3 regions of the Shinella zoogloeoides genome follow, and region 3 is predicted to be linked to each of the others. Evidence: predicted binding sites of a transcription regulator. Region 3 holds the regulator's gene; each other region holds the start of a gene.
The links. The regulator LexA, encoded in region 3, represses DNA repair genes until DNA is damaged. The targets are predictions, from matches to a motif close to TGTTCNNNNTGTGTTCNG.
Positions count from the first base shown of each region.

Region 1: the regulator LexA is predicted to act here: its motif matches at 1,653-1,670, upstream of Q9316_RS04520 (energy-coupling factor ABC transporter ATP-binding protein).
Region 2: the regulator LexA is predicted to act here: its motif matches at 1,509-1,526, upstream of Q9316_RS11230 (ATP-dependent helicase).

Region 1 covers NZ_CP132311.1:726,568-730,989, reverse strand. The annotation lists gene ribB (3,4-dihydroxy-2-butanone-4-phosphate synthase) at 1-216, shown strand, start outside; gene Q9316_RS04525 (winged helix-turn-helix domain-containing protein) at 439-1,635, opposite strand; gene Q9316_RS04520 (energy-coupling factor ABC transporter ATP-binding protein) at 1,803-2,483, shown strand; gene Q9316_RS04515 (energy-coupling factor transporter transmembrane component T family protein) at 2,477-3,082, shown strand; gene Q9316_RS04510 (biotin transporter BioY) at 3,119-3,682, shown strand; gene Q9316_RS04505 (class I adenylate-forming enzyme family protein) at 3,687-4,422, shown strand, end outside.
Region 2 covers NZ_CP132311.1:2,042,899-2,047,320, forward strand. The annotation lists gene Q9316_RS11220 (cyclase family protein) at 181-1,002, shown strand; gene Q9316_RS11225 (carboxymuconolactone decarboxylase family protein) at 1,052-1,465, shown strand; gene Q9316_RS11230 (ATP-dependent helicase) at 1,568-4,039, shown strand; gene Q9316_RS11235 (GNAT family N-acetyltransferase) at 4,059-4,422, opposite strand, start outside.
Region 3 covers NZ_CP132311.1:1,621,194-1,625,615, forward strand. The annotation lists gene trpC (indole-3-glycerol phosphate synthase TrpC) at 1-538, shown strand, start outside; gene moaC (cyclic pyranopterin monophosphate synthase MoaC) at 538-1,032, shown strand; gene Q9316_RS09150 (molybdopterin molybdotransferase MoeA) at 1,032-2,252, shown strand; gene lexA (transcriptional repressor LexA) at 2,346-3,062, shown strand; gene Q9316_RS09160 (ComEC/Rec2 family competence protein) at 3,043-4,422, opposite strand, start outside.

The sequences.
Region 1 (4,422 bases), 890 kb from region 3:
GTCGGCCAGTCCTCGACCGCCCGCAAGGGCATGCACGACCGCGAAGGCCATGACGAGGCGCAGGCGCGCGAAAGCGAATGGCTGGAAATCGGCCTCGGCGCGCAGATCCTGAAGGACCTCGGCATCACCTCGATCCGCCTGATGGCCTCGCGCGAGCGCCACTATGTCGGCCTCGAAGGCTTCGGCATCGCGATCAGCGCGACGGACCTCTGCTGACCCGGGGTCGCTACCGAAGCAACTGCGCTACAGAGGCAAAAGGCCCCTCCCCAACCCCTCCCCACAAGGGGGAGGGACTTAACCGGCCGCACCCTCGGCGATGAAAAATCAACCGGAGAGCAAGCCTCAAGCTTTCTCCCCCCTTGTGGGGGAGATGCCGACAGGCAGAGGGGGTCTTCCTGGTCACGGCGGCCACAGTCGCCCACTCCCACTCCGGCCGGGCTACACCTCCCCGCGCCAGCCGTCGAGATAGCGCACCCCTTCCACCCCCGTGAATTTCGCAAGGCGCGCCAGCTCCGCCTCCAGCTTCTCCAACCGCCCTGACGAGACGCGGACCTTCGGCTCCCACCAGAGGCGCTTGACGTCGAGCGTGCCGGCCTTGCGGTCGGCCTTCATGTCGATGCGGCCGACGAGGCGGTCGCCTTCGAGCAGCGGGAAGACATAGTAGCCGTATTGCCGCTTCGGCTCCGGCACGAAGACCTCGATGCGGTAGAAATAGCCGAAGAGCCGTTCCGTGCGATTGCGGTCGCGAATCAGCGGATCGAAGGGCGACAGCACGCGCAGACGCGCCGGAGGCTCCGGTATGTCGCCGAGACCCGCCGGAAAATCGGCAAAGGCGTAGGCACCCCGCGGCTTGCCGCCGTCGGCCGTCTCGATGGAAACGGGGCGCAGCTCGTCGCGATGCGCCTCGACCCAGGCCTTCGCCTCCTCCGGCGAGATAAGCGCCCAGAAGGCGGCGATCTCGCCGTGGGTGGCAAAACCAAGCCGCTCCAAGGCGCTGCGGCAGGCCCAGTCGACGAAGGCATCGTGCTCCACATCCGGCGCATGGTGGTGCGGCGGCAGCACGCGCTCGGAGAGATCGTAGACCTTCTGGAAGTTCTCCCGCCGGGCGATGGCCAGCTTGCCGGTGTGCCAGAGATATTCCAGCGCCGTCTTGTTCGGATGCCAGTTCCACCAGCCGCCCGACTTGTGGTCGTCCACCTTCAGGTCGCGTGAGAGAACCGGCCCGCCGGCGGCAATGCGCTCGTAGGTTTCCTCGAACGCCCTGTCGAAGCCCTCGCCCTGCCATTTGCGCCAGCGCTCCAGGATGGACGCCTCCTTGCGGCGAAACCGATGCTTCCAGTAGCGGAAGAATTCGCTCGGAATGATGGAGGCGTCATGCGTCCAGTGCTCGAAGAGCTCGCCGTCCTTTTCCAGCAGCTCCGCCAGATGCTCGCGCCGGTAGGTCTGGTTGCGCGAGAAAAGGATCTGGTGATGCGCCCGCTCGACGGTGGCGATGCTGTCCACCTGCACGAAGCCGATGTCCTGGATGAGCTGCAGCAGCCCCTCCTTGCCGAGCAGGCGGCCCGGCGGGGCGCTGAGGCCCTGGCGGGCGAGGAAGATGCGCCGGGCCTCGGCATTGGAAAGGAGAATCGTCATGCCGGATGATAGGCACATATTCCCGGTTTGTTCTAGCGCTTTATGCAGCGGCCCTGTCCCGTCGGGCTCGCTCGCCCGCGCCGCGCGAATGCAACCATCCTGCGGTTTCCTTTGCGTCTTGCCGTGTTATAGCTCCCCCCGATTTTCTGCGAACCGGGATTCCGCTCTTGGATATCGTCTTTACCGCCGCCACGGTGCGCTATGGCGCACGCGCGGCGCTCCATCCGCTGACCCTGACGCTCGTCGAGCGGCGCATCGGCGTCGTCGGCCTCAACGGTTCCGGCAAGACGACCATGGCGCGGCTGATCAACGGCCTCGTCAAGCCGACCGAGGGCACGGTGACGGTCAGCGGGCTCGATACGGTTGAGGATGCCGAGGCGGCGCGCGGCAGGACCGGCTTCATCTTCCAGAACCCGCAGCACCAGATGATCCTGCCCATCCTTGCCGAGGACATCGCCTTCGGCCTGAAGAACCGCGGGCTCGGCAAGGCGGAGATCGCCGAGAAGACGGAGGCGATCCTCTCGCGCTTCAACATTTCGCATCTCGCGCGGCGGCGCGTGCACGAGCTTTCCGGCGGCGAGACGCAGCTTGGGGCGATCGCCAGCGTGCTCGTTACCGGCCCTGACCTTTTGATCCTCGACGAGCCGACCAACCAGCTCGACCTCAAGAACCGAGCGCTGATCGAGCGCACCATCGCGGCCCTGCCGGAACAGGTGCTGGTGATCACGCATGACCTTGCGCTGCTCGACGGCTTCGACCGCGTGCTGGTCTTCCACGAGGGACGGCTTGCCGCCGACGCTTCGCCGGCAGAGGCGATCCGCGCCTACCGGGAGATCGCCGCGTGCTGAACGGGCTCGACATCGAGGGCGATTCGCCACTTCACCGCCTGCCGGTGCGCGGCAAGCTGGTTCTGCTCTTTGTCGCCGCGATCGGGCTTTTCCTCGTTTCCGACCTGCGCCTCCTCGTGCCCGCCCTGGCTCTTTGCGCCGCGCTCTACCTTTCGACCGGCATCGGCCTTGGAAACGCGCTTCGACGCACGCGCCTCGTTCTGTTCACGGTGCTCATCCTCGCAGGCGCGAACTATCTCTTCCATTCGCTGCACGAAGCCGTCGTCGTCTTCTGCCGCCTGTCCGCGCTCGTCCTGCTCGCCGCCGCCGTCACCGCGACGACCGGCATCTCGGCCTTCATGGACGAGATCACCCGGCTGCTCACGCCGCTCGAGCGCTTCGGCTTCGTGCGGGCGGCGGATGTCAGCCTGGCGGTCGGCCTCGTCATCCGATTCGTGCCGGAAATCTTCGCGCGCTATCAGGACATAGCCGACGCGCACCGGGCGCGCGGCCTGCCCGTCCGGCCGCTGACGACGCTCGTGCCGTTGATCATTCTCACGCTGAAGGATGCGGATACGATCGCCATGGCGATTGACGCCCGCGGCTTTCGGCGGCACTAACCATCCACCCAGCCTTGTCCATCCAGGGAACCTGACATGACCACCAGAGACATCGTCCTCATCGCCCTCTTCACCGCCATCATGGTGGTGCTTGGCCTGCTGCCGCCGATCACCTTCGGCTTCATCCCCGTGCCGATCACCGCGCAGTCGCTCGGCCCCATGCTGGCCGGCTGCATCATCGGCGCGCGGCGCGGCGCGGCCTCTATGCTGCTCCTGGTGCTTCTCGTGGCAATCGGCCTGCCGGTCCTGTCGGGCGGGCGCGGCGGCCTTGGCGTCCTCGTCGGCCCGAGCGCCGGCTATATCGTCGGCTGGGTTGTCGGCGCCTTCGTCTGCGGCCTGATCGCCGAACGCCTCGTCAAGGAAGACCAGAACGAACTCACCCAGTTCCTCGCCTTCCTCGCGGCCTCCATCGTCGGCGGCGTCGCCGTCGTCTATCTCTTCGGCGTTCCGTGGCTCGCCTATATGAGCGGCAAGGCCTTCTTCGAGACCGCCGTCGCCTCGCTGGTCTTCCTGCCCGGCGACCTCATCAAGGCCTTCGTCGCCATGCTCGCGGGCCGCGCCGTGCTCGCCGGCTATCCGCTGCTGCCGCAGCGCGCCTGAGCCGATGCCGCTTTCCGGCGCCATCGAACGGCACGCCGCCACCCGTCCTACGGACCCGGCCTTCCATCTGGAGGACCGGGTTCTTTCCTACGCGGGCCTCGCGGCCACGGCCCGGCAGGTTTTTGCCGGCCTGGCGACCCTGGCACCCGAAGGCCGAAGCAGCATCGGCCCGGAAAACCGCCTCGTCGCCGTCGCCACCGGCAACCACGCGCTCTTTCCCGCCGCCTTCGTCGCCGCCACGGCGGGTAACAATTGCGCGGCGCTGATCGATCCGCACCTGCCGGAAGCCGTCCGGCAGCGGCTCATCGAGACGCTCGACCCCGATATCGTCGTCACCGTCGCGGGCGATGGTCTCCATCTGCGCAATCCGCACAGCGGCGCGGCCCTGATCGTCACGGAAGTCGATGCCTGCCTCCATGCACCGTTACCGGAAGGCAGCGACGACGCGCCGTTCCTGATCGTCTTCACCTCCGGCACCACGGCCGACCCCAAGCCGATCATCCGCGACCGCCGCTCCTGGCGCATCAGCCTTGCCACCGGCGCGCCCTTCTTCGGCATCAACGCCGCCACCAGCACCTACGCGCCCGGCCCCCTCGCCCATGGCCTTGCGCTCTATGCGATGACGGAGACGCTGCTCGCCGGCGGCACGTTCCACTCGGCCCGGCATTTCGATGCGACGGAGGGGCTGGAGACGATCCGGGCCGAGGCCGTTCGCCGGCTGGTGCTGGTGCCGACGATGC
Region 2 (4,422 bases), 420 kb from region 3:
CGGGCCGCTCTGTTACCGAAATGTAAGAAAACGTGGAGAAATCTTCCCTCGTTGCCCCTCCCGCGAGCATGGACGGGACTGGACCGCCTTCAAGCTTGTGCTAGCTTTTCCCACGGCCTCCTGGCCGCAGATCATTTGAGTATTCTTTCATCAACGCATTGACGAAGAGAGGGGAAGACCATGTGTGACGCCTGCATTATCGATACCGTGAAGAACCGCATGCTTTCGAGAAGAAGCTTCTTCCGCGCCGCCGCCGCGGGAGCCGCCACCGTTGCCGCCGCAAGCTCCGGGTCCTTGAGCCCAGCCCTCGCCCAGGCGCCGACCAAGGTGACGGACCTGACCCACGAACTCCACGAGGAGTTTCCCACCTTCTTCGGGCAGCAGCAGTTCTGGCGCGAGCAGAAGTTCAATTACAAGGAACACAAGTTCAACCTGTTCGAACTGCGCGTGAATGAGCACACCGGCACCCATCTCGACGCGCCGCTGCATTTTTCCGAGGACGGCAAGTCCGTCGCCGAAATCCCGGTCTCCGACCTCGTCGTGCCGCTCGCCGTCATCGATATCCGCGAGAAAGCGGACGCGAACCCGGATGCGCAGCTCACGCCGGATGACATCAAGGCCTGGATCTCGGCCAATGGCGACCTGCCGGAAAAGGCTTGCGTGGCGCTGAATTCCGGCTGGGGCAGGCATCTCGGCACCGACAAGTTCCGCAATGCCGACGCCGAGGGCAAGATGCACTTCCCCGGCTTCCATGTCGAAGCCGTGCAGTATCTCGCCGAGAATTCCAGTGCCGTCGGCATCGCCGTCGATACGCTGTCGCTCGACCACGGCCTCTCGCCGGATTTCGCGACGCATTATGCCTGGCTCGCCTCCGGCCATTGGGGGCTTGAAGGCGCGGCCAATCTGGACCAGCTTCCGGCAAAGGGCGCAACACTCATCGTCGGCGCGCCCAAGGTGCGCGGCGGAACGGGCGGCCCGTCCCGCGTCCTGGCGCTGGTTTGACCACTATCGGCCGGCGGTTGACCGCCGGCCCTTCCTTCAGGAGAGATGCATGAGCACCGTCAAGCCCGCCGAAGACCTCGAAGCCGATCCGCGCGTCAAGGCGGTGTTCGACGATATCCGCGCCACCCGCAAATCGGATTTTGTCAACAATTTGTGGCGCTACCTCGCCTTCGATCCCGCGCTGCTGGAACGCACCTGGGCCGAGGTGAAGGCGGTTATGGCGACACCCTCGACGCTCGACCCGCTCGTCAAGGAAATGCTCTACATCGCCGTCTCGGTAACGAACGGATGCAGCTACTGCGTCCATTCCCATACGGCGGCGGCGAAGGCCAAGGGCATGACGGACGCGCAATATGGCGAACTGCTCGCCATTATCTCGCTCGCCGGCAAGACCAACCAGCTCGCCACCGCCCTGCAGGTGCCCGTGGACGGCGTCTTCGATGCGGATCGCTGGAAGGCCTGAACGGCACGACTTTCCACAATCTTATGGCTGCAAATTTTCCCCGCGGAATAAAAGCAGAACGGAAAACTGGCCTTTCGGAACCGAATCACTACATTGAGCCGCATGATCAGCGGTTACGACGACATTCCCTTCTTCGACGAGGACCCGCAGCTTGCCGGCAAGCCGGCGGCACCGGCCAAGCCGGCCGGCGGCAGTTCGGGTATCGGCATCGCCGCGCGCGCCATGGCGGCCCGCGACGCCCACCGTGCGCCGGACTATCTCTCCGGCCTCAATCCCGAGCAGCGCGAGGCGGTCGAAACGCTCGACGGCCCCGTTCTCGTGCTCGCCGGCGCGGGCACCGGCAAGACGCGCGTGCTGACCACCCGCATCGCCCATATCCTCGCCACCGGCCGCGCCTTCCCCAGCCAGCTTCTCGCCGTGACCTTCACCAACAAGGCGGCGCGCGAGATGAAGGAGCGCATCGGCCTCCTCGTCGGCGGCGCGGTCGAGGGCATGCCCTGGCTCGGCACTTTCCACTCGATCGGCGTAAAACTCCTGCGCCGCCATGCCGAGCTCGTCGGCCTGCGTTCGGACTTTTCCATCCTCGACACTGACGACGTCGTGCGCCTGATCAAGCAGATCCTCCAGGCCGAAGGCATCGACGACAAGCGCTGGCCGGCAAAGCAGTTCGCCGGCATGATCGACACCTGGAAGAACAAGGGCCTCGACCCGGCGCAGATCCCGGAGGGGGACGCCCGCGCCTTCGCCAACGGCAAGGGCCGCGAACTCTACGTCGCCTACCAGAACCGCCTGAAGACGCTGAACGCCTGCGATTTCGGCGACCTTTTGCTCCACCCGATCCGCATGTTCCGCGCCAATCCCGACGTGCTCGCCGAGTATCACCAGCGCTTCCGCTATATCCTCGTCGACGAGTATCAGGACACCAACACGGCGCAGTACATGTGGCTGCGCCTGCTCGCCCAGCGGCCGAAGGGCACGCCGCAGAACGTCTGCTGCGTCGGCGACGACGACCAGTCGATCTACGGCTGGCGCGGCGCGGAAGTGGACAACATCCTGCGTTTCGAGAAGGATTTTCCCGGCGCGAAAGTCATCAAGCTGGAGCGCAACTATCGCTCGACGGCCCATATCCTCGGCGCCGCCGGCCACCTGATCGCCCACAACGAGGACCGTCTCGGCAAGACGCTCTTCACCGACCGGCACGATCCTGATGACGACAAGGTCGTCGTCCATGCGGCCTGGGACTCGGAGGAAGAGGCCCGCGCCGTCGGCGAGGAGATCGAGCAGCTCCAGCGCAAGGAACACAAGCTCAACGACATGGCGATCCTCGTGCGCGCCTCCTTCCAGATGCGCGAATTCGAAGACCGGTTCGTCACACTCGGCCTGAACTATCGCGTCATTGGCGGCCCGCGCTTCTACGAGCGCCTCGAAATCCGCGACGCGCTCGCCTATTTCCGCCTCGTCAGCCAGCCCGCCGACGACCTCGCCTTCGAGCGCATCGTCAACACGCCCAAGCGCGGCCTCGGCGATACGACGATCCGCAACCTGCATGACTATGCCCGCGCCCGCGACATTCCTATGCTCGCGGCGGCGGCCGATATCATCGAGACGGACGAGCTGAAGCCGAAGGCGCGCAAGGCGCTCTTCGACGTCGTCACCGATTTCCGTCGCTGGCAGACACTGCTGGAAACCATGCCGCACACCGAGCTTGCCGAGCAGATCCTCGACGAGAGCGGCTATACCGCCATGTGGCAGGCCGACAAGTCGGCCGAAGCGCCGGGACGCCTCGATAACCTCAAGGAACTCATCCGCTCGATGGAGGCCTTCGAATCGATGCGCGGCTTCCTGGAGCACGTCTCGCTGGTCATGGATGCCGAGCAGAACGAGAATCTCGACGCCGTCTCGATCATGACGCTGCACTCGGCCAAGGGCCTCGAATTCGAGACGGTCTTCCTGCCCGGCTGGGAGGAAGGCCTGTTCCCGCACCAGCGCGCGCTCGACGAGGGCGGCCGGTCGGGGCTGGAAGAGGAACGCCGCCTCGCCTATGTCGGCATCACGCGGGCGAAACGGCGCTGCCACATCTGGTTCGTCTCCAACCGCCGCATCCACGGCCTCTGGCAATCCACCCTGCCCTCGCGCTTCCTCGACGAGCTGCCGGAAGGCCATGTGGAAGTGGCCGAAGTGGAACAGTCCTATGGCGGCTATGGCCGCGGCGGTTATGGCCAGTCGCGCTTTGACAAGCAGGAGCCGTTCCAGAACGCCTATTCGACGCCCGGCTGGCGGCGCGCGCAGGCAAACCGCACGGATGCCACGCGCGACAACTGGGGCTCACGCTCCGGCCATGCCGTCGAGCGCATCGGCTACGGCGAGAGCGGCCCGCGCGCCCGCACCATCGAGGGCGAGCTGATCGCCAAGTCGGCCACGGCCGAACCGTCGAAATTCGCGATCGGCGACCGGGTGTTCCACCTGAAATTCGGCAATGGCAACGTGGCGGCGATCGAGGGCAACAAGCTGACGATCAACTTCGACCGCGCCGGCCAGAAACGCGTGCTCGACGGTTTCGTCGAGCGGGTGTGACGGGAGCTGACGGCGACCGCTAGCGCTCGGCTTTGTAGAGGCGCTCCCATTCCCGGCGCAGGATTGCCATGAACGCACAATCCACCAGCTCGCCGTCCGCCCTGCGCCAGCAATCCCGAAACACGCCTTCACGCACAAACCCGGCTTTTTCGTAGAGGCGGATGGCAGCGGCGTTGTCGACGGTGGCGTCCAATGCCACACGATGGGTCAGGGGATCGGCGAAAAGCCGCGCCAGTACCGTGGACAGCAACGCAAGGCCCTGCCCCTTGCCGGGAGCCTCCACCGCCATTTCCGCGATCGCGTAGCTTCCGGGCAGCCAGTTGATGAGGCTTGCAAAACCGGCCGCGCGCCCCTCGGGCTTCCATACGAGCAGTGTGCCTTCG
Region 3 (4,422 bases):
GCTGACCGACACGCCGAGCTTTCAAGGCGCCCCGGAATTCCTGACCGCCGCGCGTGAAGCCTGCGCGCTGCCCGCGCTGCGCAAGGACTTCATGTTCGACAGCTACCAGGTGCTGGAAGCCCGCGCCTGGGGGGCGGACTGCATCCTCCTCATCATGGCTTCGCTCAGCGACGATGCGGCGAAGATGCTGGAAGACGCCGCCTTCTCGCTCGGCATGGACGTCCTGATCGAGGTCCATGACGAAGAGGAGATGGAACGCGCACTGAAGCTGAAATCCAAGCTCGTCGGCGTCAATAACCGGAACCTGCGCACCTTCGAGGTCGATCTCGCCGTTTCGGAGACGCTGGCCCGCATGGTGCCGGACGACCGGCTGCTCGTCGGCGAAAGCGGCATCTTCACCCATGCCGACTGCGAACGCCTCGGCAAGGTCGGCATTTCCACCTTCCTCGTCGGCGAAGGCCTGATGCGCAAGGACGACGTAGCGGCCGCGACGCATGAACTCCTGACCGGCAAGGCCGGCATGCTGGCAGCGGAATGATGACGGGCGACGATCGCACGCTCACCCATATCGATGCGTCGGGCGAAGCCAACATGGTGGATGTCGGCGACAAGGCGGAAACGGTCCGTATCGCCGTCGCCGAAGGCTCCATCCGTATGGCGCCGGCAACGCTCGACCTGATCCTCAAGGGCGATGCCAAGAAGGGCGACGTGATCGGCACGGCGCGTCTTGCCGGCATCATGGCCGCCAAGCAGACGTCCAGCCTCATCCCGCTCTGCCACCCGCTGATGCTGACCAAGGTGTCGGTGGAAATCCGCGAAGACCGCGCCCTGCCCGGTCTCAGGGTCGAGGCCATGGCGAAGCTGACCGGGCGTACCGGCGTCGAGATGGAGGCGCTGACCGCCGTCAGCGTCGCCTGCCTCACAATCTACGACATGGCCAAGGCGGCCGACCGCGAGATGGAAATCGGCGGCGTGCGGCTGCGCGAAAAATCCGGCGGCCGCTCCGGCGATTACAAGCGGGAAGACACCTGATGTCGCTTCTGCCCGTTGCCGACGCCCTCGAACGCCTTCTGACGGCCGCAAAGCCGATGCAACGGACGGAGAGGGTTCCCCTGCACCAGGCAGAGGGCCGCGTGCTGGCGGAAGATATCGCCGCCCGCCTCACCCAGCCGCCCTTCGACAATTCCGCCATGGACGGCTACGCCGTCCGCCACGCGGACATCGCCGAACTGGGTTCAGTCCTCAGCGTTGTCGGCACTTCGGCCGCCGGCCATGCCTTCGAGGGAACCGCCGGCCCCGGCGAGGCCGTGCGCATCTTCACCGGCGCCCCGCTCCCCGGCTTTGCTGATACGGTGCTTCTGCAGGAGGATGCGGAGGTGCTGGAGGGCGGCCGCATCCGCACAACCTATCTCACGCCGAAGGGCCGCCATATCCGCCCGCGCGGCCAGGATTTTACCGAAGGCGAGGTGGTGCTGAAGGCCGGCGCCGTGCTCGATCCCGGCCGCCTGACGGTCGCCGCCGCGATGAACCACCCCGAACTCACGGTCTACGCCCGCCCGCGCGTCGCACTGCTGGCGACCGGCGACGAGCTCGTCACGCCCGGAACACCGCCCGGCGCAAGCCAGATCATCGCGTCCAATACCTACGGCGTCGGCGCCCTCGCCCGCGCGGCCGGCGCCGAAATCGTCGACCTCGGCATCGTCGCCGACGACAAGCAGGCGATCCTCGAAGCGGTGCGTGGCGCGCTAGCGCGCGATATCGACGTGCTCGTCACGCTTGGCGGCGCCTCGGTCGGCGATTTCGATCTCGTGCAGCCCGTGCTCGGCGAAGCCGGCATGGAACTCGATTTCTGGCGCATCGCCATGCGCCCCGGCAAGCCGCTGATGGTCGGACGCCTCCGCGCCGTCCAGGTCGTCGGCCTGCCCGGCAATCCGGTTTCCAGCCTCGTCTGCGCTCTGCTCTTCCTCGAACCGCTCGTCCGCCGCCTTGCCCACCTGCCGCCGGCAAGCCGCCTGCGCCAAGCGGTGGCCGCCGTGCCGCTCAAGGAAAACGACCACCGGCAAGACTATATCCGTGCAAGCATCGCCCGCGCGAACGGCGAGCTTGTCGTCAAGCCCTTCGACAAGCAGGATTCGTCGATGATGAAAATCTTCGCCGCATCGGAAGGCCTGCTGGTCCGCCTGCCGCATGCCCCGGCCGCGCCCGCAGGCGCGGCTTGTGAAGTCCTTCTGCTGCGCGATCCCACCGCCTGAACAGTATTATTGTTCCCTCGGCCTCTTGCGGAACACATATGGAACAGATAGTGTCTGTTCTGGATTTGTTTCACGATTCTCGCTGGAGAGGCCATGCTGACGCGCAAACAACAGGAACTGCTCCTGTTCATTCATGAGCGTATGAAGGAATCCGGCATTCCGCCGTCCTTCGACGAGATGAAGGACGCCCTGGACCTTGCCTCCAAGTCCGGCATCCATCGCCTCATCACGGCGCTGGAGGAACGCGGTTTCATCCGGCGCCTGCCCAACAGGGCGCGCGCATTGGAGGTCATCAAGCTGCCGGACGCCTATTCCCCGAGCCTGCAGCCCCGTCGCGGCTTTTCCCCCTCCGTCATCGAAGGCAGCCGTGGCAAGCAGCCCGCGCCCGCCGCCCCGCCTCAGCGCACGCCACAGGAAATGTCCTCGTCGGTCTCCGTGCCGGTCATGGGCCGCATCGCCGCCGGCGTGCCGATTTCCGCCATCCAGAACAACACGCACGAGATCACCGTCCCCGCCGAGATGATCGGTAGCGGCGACCACTATGCGCTCGAGGTCAAGGGCGATTCGATGATCGAGGCCGGCATTCTCGACGGCGACACGGTTATCATCCGCAATGCGAGCACCGCCAATCCGGGCGAGATCATCGTCGCGCTCGTCGACGACGAGGAAGCCACGCTGAAGCGCTTCCGCCGCAAGGGCGCCTCCATCGCGCTGGAAGCCGCCAACCCCGCCTACGAGACCCGGATCTTCGGGCCGGATCGCGTCAAGATCCAGGGCAAGCTCGTCGGGCTCATCCGCCGCTACCATTGATCGCCGGTTCGGCTTCGAACTGCCCGATGCGCCAGTCATAGGTGCGATGGCGCGACCAGGGCCGGTCGAGCGTTTCGACGGCCGGCAGGAAGGTTGCTTGCGATAGGGAAGCGTTTGCCATTCCGTCCGCGGGCATGATTTCCAGAGCGCCCGTCCGGCGCAGATGCCGGGCCGTCACCAGCCGGGCGCCCGAGCGGCACGTATCGATGCGCAGCGGAAACGGTACGACGACGAGGTCTGCGGCGTCGCAGGCCGTGCCGAGAAAGGCGCTGTCTTCCAGCGCCACGACGCGCCAGCCGCTCGGCGAGATGGCGGCGCAGAACGCCTTTGCCTCGCACACGAAGCCGCCGCGCTTCCCCGCAGTCTCGAAGGCTGCGGACAGGGCATCCTTAGCCTTCTGCCGATCAGCCTTGCGGCGGGGGCGTTTGCGCTCTCCTACGGCCGGCATTTCTTCCGTCGCCTCCTCCAGCGTCAGCCCTGCCGTCTTGCGCATGTCCGGTTTCACGAGATCGCCGAGCCGCAGGGCGCGGCGCCATTGGTCATAGATGAAATCCGGCGGCCGCGTGCGGTTCGTCGCAACCCTGTCGCCGCGCAGGACGGCGACGAGGCGGCCGTCCTCGGAGACCAGAACTTCCGGCCCAGCCCGGCCGCCCGGCCAGAAGGCGACGCCGAGCCCGAAGAGAACGAGCACCGTCCCGGCATGGCGCAGCCGCGTACGCAGCAGGCAGACCAGCCCGCCGCCGACGCCGATGAGGACGAATGCGAGCGGCGAAATGCGGCCGGTCACGATCTCGCCCTTCCACCCGGCGACCCACGTCGACAGGGCGATCATCCATTCGATGCCCTTGCCCATGATCTCAAAGGGGATGGCGTCGAGACCGAAGGGCATCAGCAGCACGGCGATCAGGCCGAACGGCATGACGATGACGCTGATGACGGGCATGGCGAGCAGGTTGCCTGCAAGCCCATAGGCGGGAATGCGGTGGAAGTGGCCGATGGAATAGATCAGCGTCGCAAAGCCGCCGATCAGCGAGGAGAGCAAAAGCCCGCCGAAGAACCGGCCCGCCGCGCCGCCGAAGAGCTGGAACGGCCCGCCCCGGCTCTCCGTCCGCACCGGCCGCTCCCGCCAGGCGGCATAGCCCGCGACAAGGCCGAGTGTTGCCGCATAGGACATCTGGAAGCCGGGATTGGTGACGGCCGACGGCGTCAGCAGCAGGATGAGGATAGCCGAAAGCGCCACGTTGCGCAGGCTGATGGCCGAGCGGCCGAAGAGCACGGCGATCAGCATGACGCAGATCATGATCCACGAGCGCACGGCCGAAATCGCCCCGCCCGAGACGAGGATATAGAGCGTCACCAT